Regions from separate parts of the Candidatus Clostridium stratigraminis genome, predicted to be linked through region 2. Evidence: riboswitches for the same ligand, from Rfam matches in the RefSeq annotation. Region 2 holds a riboswitch; the other holds the start of a gene.
The links. A riboswitch is a leader RNA that binds a small molecule or an ion and turns the genes downstream of it on or off. The one in region 2 is predicted to bind glycine.
Positions count from the first base shown of each region.

Region 1: another riboswitch for glycine. It lies ahead of ACJDUG_RS14745 (GrdX family protein); the one in region 2 lies ahead of gcvT (glycine cleavage system aminomethyltransferase GcvT).

Region 1 is NZ_JBJHZZ010000014.1:5,621-10,051, reverse strand. It holds gene trmL (tRNA (uridine(34)/cytosine(34)/5-carboxymethylaminomethyluridine(34)-2'-O)-methyltransferase TrmL) at 1-321, shown strand, start outside; gene ACJDUG_RS14750 (DegV family protein) at 335-1,174, shown strand; glycine riboswitch at 1,298-1,396, shown strand; gene ACJDUG_RS14745 (GrdX family protein) at 1,578-1,955, shown strand; gene trxB (thioredoxin-disulfide reductase) at 1,976-2,908, shown strand; gene trxA (thioredoxin TrxA) at 3,006-3,338, shown strand; gene ACJDUG_RS14730 (glycine/sarcosine/betaine reductase component B subunit) at 3,516-4,431, shown strand, end outside.
Region 2 is NZ_JBJHZZ010000021.1:10,866-15,296, reverse strand. It holds gene gcvPA (aminomethyl-transferring glycine dehydrogenase subunit GcvPA) at 1-1,016, opposite strand, end outside; gene gcvH (glycine cleavage system protein GcvH) at 1,019-1,402, opposite strand; gene gcvT (glycine cleavage system aminomethyltransferase GcvT) at 1,517-2,623, opposite strand; glycine riboswitch at 2,730-2,806, opposite strand; glycine riboswitch at 2,810-2,909, opposite strand; gene ACJDUG_RS16680 (M15 family metallopeptidase) at 3,000-3,911, opposite strand; gene ACJDUG_RS16675 (amidase domain-containing protein) at 3,927-4,431, opposite strand, start outside.

The sequences.
Region 1 (4,431 bases), on a different contig from region 2:
CTAGATTACTGGCCATATTTGGATATGGAAGTACATGAATCTTATGAGGATTTTAGAAAAAAGTATCCAAAAGGAAATTTCTATTTTTCTACTACAAGAGGCAAAAAGTTTTATTCCGAAGTTAGTTATAAAGAGGGCGATTTTATTATATTTGGAAAAGAGACTGCTGGGTTGCCCGATTGCATACGGAATGACAACTTAGATAAATTAATTAGAGTTCCAATGCTCGAAACAAGTACTCGCTCATTAAATCTATCCAACACGGCTGCGATACTAGCTTATGAAGCATTAAGACAAATGAACTTTCCAAACATGAAGTAGGAGGAGAAATTAAATGAATAAGATTAAAATAGTTACAGATAGTACCTCTGATTTGCCATTAGATATTATAAATAAATATGATATAGAGGTACTCCCCCTTACAGTACATTTTGGAAATGAAGCTTATAGAGATGGAGTAGATATAAAACTCCCTGAATTTTTACATAAAATAAAAACTTACGATGTTTTTCCCACTACATCACAAATCAATCCTCAAAGCTTTTATGACTGCTATAAAAAATATTTAGAAGAAGGCTATAAAATTCTTTCAATACATATTTCATCTAAGATGAGTGGGACATACCAGTCAGCATGTATAGCTAAAGATATGCTGCAAAGCGAAGACATTTTTGTTATAGATAGTTTGAATGTTACTTCGGGCCTTGGCCTTTTAGTTTATAAAGCTTGTATTTTAAGGGAATTAAATTACTCTTTTGAGGAAATAAATAAAAAGCTTATAGAAATTATTCCACATGTAAAAAGTGCATTATCCTTTGAAAGCTTAGAAAACCTAGTTAAGGGAGGCAGACTTTCAAAAACTGCAGGAATGGTTGGCAGCATATTAGGATTAAGACTTATTCTAGAGATAAAAAATGGGGAAATAGCTGTAATGGACAAGGTTAGAGGAAGCAAAAAAGCAAGTAAGACCATAGTGGATTTTATTGAACAAAAAGGTATCAAGGACCATGAACCATCATTTTTACTGCAAGTTGAGAATAAGGACGTCTATGAGGTTTTAAAGGAAAATTTGGTATTTAAGAGCAGGGACTTTGTTGAATGTGAGGTAGGATGTGTAGTTGGTACTCATTCAGGAAGTGGTGCCAGTGGTATTTTTTTTATTGAGAATTATTAATTCTGAAATATTATATTCAGTATTCATAGAATTTGATAGAAATTAATTCAAAAAACTATAGCAATTTTATTATATATATAATATAATAGCATTAAGGAAATAATACCTATATAATATTGATGGATGAAACTTTCGAGAGATAATCATTTATGATAGCCGAAGGAATAAGCAGGAAAGCCTAAAACCTGTGAAGCTCTCAGGCAAAAGTATCGAAAGCGGACATATCTCTGGAAAGCTTGAACTATTTAAATTAGAAGTTCATCACCGAAGGAGTAAATCTCTCAGGTTAAAAGACAGAGTACAAGGGCTTAAGGCTTTGTACTTTGTCTTTTTTGTTTTCTGATTATACAAGAAATGTTTTATATTTTTCTTGAAAACCTATACATAACTTGGAGAATAATGTATGATTGAATCAATTATTGTTATAACCAATAATACCTTGGTACAAGAAAATTTAGGAAATAAGTTTTCTGTTAATTTCATTAAAGGAAAAGCTGTTGATGTTTTAATTAAGGCTAGAGACTATGTTCATAATAATCATAGACTTCTAACACATCCCTTAATAAGCAGCATTAAACCAAATGAAATGCCTTTTAGAACGATTATAATATCTAAACAAAAGGAAAATAATATAGATATGGAATCCTTAGAGCTAATAGAAAATAGTATCAGCACTACTAATAAGTTCATGAAGGATTTTGGCATTCCTAATTGGAATGAGAGCATATTGAAAGATTTCCAATTAATAGACTTTGATATTATATATAATGCTATTAATTAATATTTATAGGAGGTAAGTACATGGCACATATTTACGATACAATAATAATTGGCGGCGGGCCTGGAGGCTTATCAGCAGGTCTTTATGCTGCAAGATCAAAAATGGACACATTACTTATTGAAAGAGCAAAATTTGGAGGACAGACAGCAACAACTGATGAACTTGAGAATTATCCAGGTTCTGTAGAGGATTGTACTGGACCATCTTTAATTGAAAGAATGAGAAAACAAGCAGAAGAGTTTGGTACTAAATTTGCTAAAGATGAAATAACTGAAGTTGATTTTTCTGGAAAAATCAAAAGGCTTATAGGTAAGAAAGAAACATATGAAGCTAAAACAATAATAATAGCAACAGGAGCGTATCCTAGACTTGCCGGTTTCGAAAATGAGTTAGAACTTAGGGGTAAGGGCGTATCCTATTGTGCAACTTGTGATGCTGACTTCTTCACAGACTTGGATGTTGCAGTTGTAGGTGGTGGTGATTCTGCACTTACAGAATCTATTTATTTAACCAAGTTTGCAGAAAATGTAACAATCATTCATAGAAGAGATCAATTTAGAGGAGCAAAATCCATACAAGATAAAGTTTTTAACAATCCTAAAATAAATATTATTTATGATTCCGTAGTTGAAAAAGCTAACGGAGATGAGATATTAGAAGGGCTTGTACTTAAAAATGTAAAGACAGGAGAAGCTAGTGATTTAAAGGTTGATGGATGTTTTGTATTTGTAGGCTATCTGCCAATTACAGAACTTTTCACAGACAAAATAAATTTAGATGAAACTGGGTATATAATTACTGATGAAGAAATGAAAACTAATGTACCTGGAGTATTTGCTGCCGGTGACGTTAGAAGAAAGTCCTTAAGACAGGTTATTACAGCTGCTGCAGATGGAGCAATAGCTGCAACTAATGCAGAACATTATTTGGAAAATGAATTTAGTGAAATTTAGGAGGTAAAAGTCCTAAATGGACTTTTACGGGTAGTTTGCGAGCGGAAGCGAGTAGTCTTAAACTACTCAGTGTTCCGACTAAAAGGAGGAAAAGAAAATGTTAGAATTAAACAAGGATAATTTTGAGACTGAGGTATTAAATTACGCTGAGATGCCAGTATTTGTTGACTTTTGGGGAGATAAATGTGAGATCTGCAAGGAACTTATGCCTGGAGTACATGAATTGGAACATAAATATGGTGATAAAATAAAATTTTCAAGTCTTAATATAAGCAGTGCTAGAAGGCTTGCAATTGGTCAAAAGGTATTAGGTCTTCCAACAATGATAATTTACAAAAATGGCGAAAAGGTCAGCTCAATTACTCCTGACAAAATAAGCAGCTTAGATGATGTAGAAGAATTTATAAAAAGTGTTTATGAAACACTATAGTTAATAAAAAATGAACAATGAAAACATAACTATTTAACTTTCATTGTTCAAAATATATAAAAGATAATTTGTCAATTAACAAACTATCTCTATACTTATGCAATAATGAATTACAATTACTAATTTTTAATTATTAATTGTTAATTATAAATTTATTTTAATAAGGAGGTGACAGCTTTGCGTTTAGAACTTGGTAAAATTTATATAAAGGATCTTCAATTTGGAGCTGAAACTAAGGTTGAAAACGGAGTTCTTTATGTAAATAAAGAAGAGTTATTAAATGAAGTTAGTGGAGATGATAGAATTAAATCTATTAACTTTGATATTGCAAAGCCTGGTGAGGAAACCAGAATTATACCTGTAAAAGATGTTATAGAACCTAGAGTTAAGACAGAAGGAAAGGGTGGAATATTTCCTGGCTTCATAAATAAGGTTGACACTGTTGGCTCAGGAAGAACTCATGTACTAAAAGGTGCTGCTGTTGTTACTACTGGTAAAATAGTAGGTTTTCAAGAAGGCATAATCGACATGAGTGGTGAAGGTGCAAAGTATACACCATTTTCAAAAACTAATAACTTGGTTGTAATTTGCGAGCCTAAAGAGGGAGTCCTCCAGCATGAACATGAAGAAGCAATTAGAATTATTGGCTTTAAAGCTGCAACATACCTAGGAAAAGCCGGGAAAAATATTGAACCTGATGAAGTAAAGGTATATGAAACTTTACCTATTCTTGAACAAGTAAAGAAGTATCCTGAACTTCCAAAGGTAGTATATGTATACATGCTTCAAACTCAAGGCTTATTACATGATACTTATGTATATGGGGTTGATGCAAAGAAAATTATTCCTACATTTATCTATCCAACAGAAGTATTTGATGGAGCTATTGTAAGTGGTAACTGTGTTTCTGCCTGCGATAAAAATCCAACTTATGTACACTTAAATCATCCTATCATAGAAGATCTATATGAAAGACATGGTAAAGATTATAATTTCCTTGGCTGCATAATTACCAACGAAAATGTTTATCTAGCTGATAAGCAAAGATCCTCTGATATGACGGCAAAATTAGTTGAATTTTTAGGAGCTGATG
Region 2 (4,431 bases):
GCTGCAGTTAAAGCATTTAAGGATTGATTAGAGCAGATATTTGAAGTAGCTTTTTCTCTTCTTATATGCTGTTCTCTTGCCTGAAGCGTAAGCACAAAGGCTCTCTTACCGTCTATATCTTCTGTTTCACCAACTATTCTACCAGGCATTTTTCTCATTAATTTCGTAGTTGTAGTCATAAAGCCTAGATATGGTCCTCCAAAATTCATGGAATTTCCTAATGCTTGCCCATCTCCTACTACAATATCAGCACCAATTTCTCCAGGAGTCTTTAAAACCGACAGTGAAATGGGATCAACATTCATTACTAGCAAGGATTTATTTCCATGAGTTACTTTTTCCACTTCTGTTAAATCTTCTATTATTCCAAAGAAATTAGGATTTTGGACTATAACAGCAGCTGAATTATTGTTTAAGTTAGCCTTAAGACTTTCAATATCAGTTTCTCCATCTTTAGTATCTATTTCTAATAGCTCTTCTCCATGAAATCTCATGTATGTTTTTAATACTTTTCTAATTTCAGGATGTACTGCCTTAGAAACTAGTATTGTTTTACGTTTTGTGTTTTCACAGGCCATCATTGCAGCCTCTGCGCAGGCAGTTGCACCATCATACATAGATGCATTTGCTACATCCATTCCAGTTAGTTCAGCAATCATAGTCTGATATTCAAAAATAGCCTGCAGCGTACCCTGGCTTATTTCCGGCTGATAAGGTGTATAAGCAGTATAAAACTCTGATCTTGAAGTAATGTGCTTAATAACTGATGGAACATAATGATCGTAGGAACCAGCACCTAAAAAGCATACTAAATCCTCACTGTTAAGATTTTTACCTGCAAGTGCTTTAACTTTTTTACTAACCTCAAGCTCAGACATGGGCTCGTTAAGATTAAGTTTTCTTTTTAATCTTAAATCTTCTGGAATATCCTTAAAAAGATCTTCTAATGAGTTCATACCTAAGCTGTCAAGCATCTTTTCCTCATCTATATTACTGTTAGGTATATATGGAAACATTATTAAGCCTCCTCATTACAGAATTTTTCATAGGAATCAGCATTCATAAGTCCTTGAAGCTGACTATTATTTAATATTTCAGCACATATCATCCAATTTTCAAAAGCATCTTCATTCACTAATTCTGGATTGTCTACAATTGCTTCGTTTACTTCAAGTATTTTTCCGTCAATTGGCATAAACACATCTGAAGCTGCTTTAACTGATTCAATTGTTCCAAAGGTGTCCCCTTCACTAATTTCATTGTCTACTTCTGGTAATTCCACATAAACGATGCTTCCTAATGCATGTTGTGCAAAATCTGTAATTCCGATATAAGCCTTTTCTCCTTCAACTCTTACCCATTCATGTTCCTTTGTGTACAATAATTCTTTTAATACTTTCATTTATATTTCCTCCTCAATATTAATATTTACTTTTTATGCGGTACGGTGTAGTCTAACTTGCCAATTATTAATGGTTAGATTACCCGTAGAAAGCAATTTAGAGCCTAACGGTCTTTATTTTTTATAATTTTTTGTATAAAACTTCTTACTAATAACTTCTGCCTTTAATGATTTATTTCTTACTTGAACATTTATTTCATTTCCTAATTCTGAGTAGTTTGAATCAATAAGTGCAAGTCCTATATTTTTCTTTAAAGTTGGTGAAAAATACCCAGTGGTTACAAAACCAATATTTTTTCCATTAGCAAAAACTTCATAGCCGTGTCTTGGAATTCCTCTGTCCTTCATTTCAAACCCAACTAGCTTTCTCTTAAGCCCCTCTTCCTTTTGCTTAGCTAAGGCCTCTTTACCTATGAAGTTTTCTTTATTTAACTTAACAAAAAAGCCTAATCCTGCTTCAAGTGGTGTAATATCCTTTGTAATTTCATTACCATATAGTGGCAGTGTTGCTTCAAATCTTAATGTATCTCTGCAGCCAAGCCCAGCTGGTACCAGCCCGTAAACCTTTCCAGTCTCGAGAAGACTTTCCCATATAGCTTCAATATTTTTATTATCTGTATATATTTCAAACCCATCCTCACCGGTATATCCAGTTCTTGATACTAAACATTTAATACCTGCTATTGATACATCTTTTTTGCAATAGAAAAACTTTATATCATCAAGGTTTTCAGTTGTTAAATTTTGAAGTATTTCTTGAGCCTTAGGACCCTGCAGTGCAACTTCTGAAACTTCCTTTGAAATATTTATAATTTCTACCTGATACTTGCCTTTATTTTGAAGCATCCATTCATAATCTTTATCTACATTACTGGCATTTACTACTAGTAGGTAGTTTTCATTATTAAACTTGTACACTAATAGGTCATCAACTACACCGCCATTCTCATAGCACATGAAGGAGTAAATAACTTGATTTTCATTTAAAACACTTATATCATTAGTTACTAGATTTTGAACGAAGTCAAAAGCTTCTTTTCCTTTTACTTCAACTTCTCCCATATGAGATACATCGAATAAACCAGCTTTGTTTCTTACTGCTTCATGCTCCTCAATAATCCCCTCATATTGAACTGGAAGATACCAACCGGCAAACTCAATTAGTTTACCTCCATATTTCTCATGTTCATTATACAGAGCTGTTTTTTTAATGTTTTCCATAACACATTCTCCCTTCTGTTACATTTAGTTTTATAAACTTTATTGCTTTCTTAATTAAAATAAAAAGAGATATGATGGCAAAGCAATGCTGTGAGCCTTCATATCTCTCTGTATATTTACCTGAAAGTTTTAATACCTTAAGAGTATTTTTCTTCTTCGGTGCCATTTCTGAACTTTCCAGAGTTCCATCCATTAACGGTTGTTTTGCCTGAAAGCTTCTAAACCAATCGGCAATTAGTTTATTTCTTCTTCGGCTATCTCTATAGATATCTCCCGCTAATATCATCTGTTATATTAATTTTAAATTTTCAAATATTTATAGTTTTAATATATACTATTAGGAATATTGTGTCAATTTAATTAATAAATTAACAATCTATTTAATTTCCTTGTTTATATTTTCAATTTTTTCCTTAACCTGTGAGCTATCTAATGGAATTTCCTTGTACCAAACATCATTCTCTTCAATATTCGTGCTGAAATATCTAGCCTTTAAAATGATTTCAGGCCTATATTCAAAATGAAGAATATCGAAATGATTCCATTTTCCTCCCCAGATAAAATTGTGTTTTTCAAAAACTTCAACTAACTCCCTTGGATAGGTTAAAAGTCTTTTCTCTCCATCCTTAACAGATGCCCATTTCCAGTAATCGAATTTGCTGCTTGCTAGGTCAATTGCGATACCAAAGGCGTGCGGACTTAGCCTATTTGTTCCGGAAATATTTCTATAATTAAAGGTGCCTCTTGAGGGAAATAATGCTCTCCTTATATTATCATTTCCTATTGACATAGCGGTAGCTTCCCTTATAGCAGCACTTAGTTCCTTTGCAGCATTATTACTTCCATTAAATTGAAGTCCAGCATTTACATTTTTAAGATTTGATTCAACGGACCCTTTTGTACCTCCATAGACTTCTTTTAAGAGCTCATAATTTCTATATCTTCCAGGGTCATAATTCTTATCTGCCAGTCCACTGGGAAAACTTAAGGGATAGATTTGTTCCATAGCGTCCTGCAAATCAGCATTATTAATTTTTTCTTCAATAGATTTTACCCTTTTATCATCATATAAAATATGCTTTCCTGATTTCATCTTTATATAGACGAGTCCGTCTTCCTTTACCTCAAGACCAGTAATGTATTCTGGATAGGCCAGCATTAAGCATAATAGATCCTGTTTTATGACATTATTATTTTTATTTCCTAAAGCCTTAGTACAAATATTTAAATTAAGAATTAAAACCGCTATTAAACAAATACTAAAGCCTTTTTTAACACTACATATCATTTTTGCAAGCCTCCCTTAATAGTGTACCCTTACAAGCCAAAATTTTATGTTCTTATCACTCCAGCCTAAATCCCAAGGCACTTTGTTTCTATCTGTATTATGGCAGCTAACTAAGGAATATCCCTTTGAATCAGCACCAGTTACAACTGAAATATGTGTAATATCTCCCTTTTTTTCATAAGCAATAAAATCTCCTGGAAGCAGTTTATAGGAAGCTTTAACCACCCTTTCATAACTTCCATAAGCTATAAGTGATGCTCTTCCACTGTATAGCATATAACTTTTAAAGCCATCTGCATTAAGCCAGGCTCTCGAACCCGAACCCTTCTCATAATTCCAGGCACCATTTTTCTTGAATCTTCCTCCCTCAAATAAAACTTGAGATGCGAAATTAGCGCAGTCTCCTCCTTCAGAATTAAAGTCTCTATATTTATTATTGTATTTAAAGCCATATCTTTCTTCACTTGCTGCTCCACAATACTTTTCAGCATAATCTACGGCATCTAGTCTTCTTTTATTT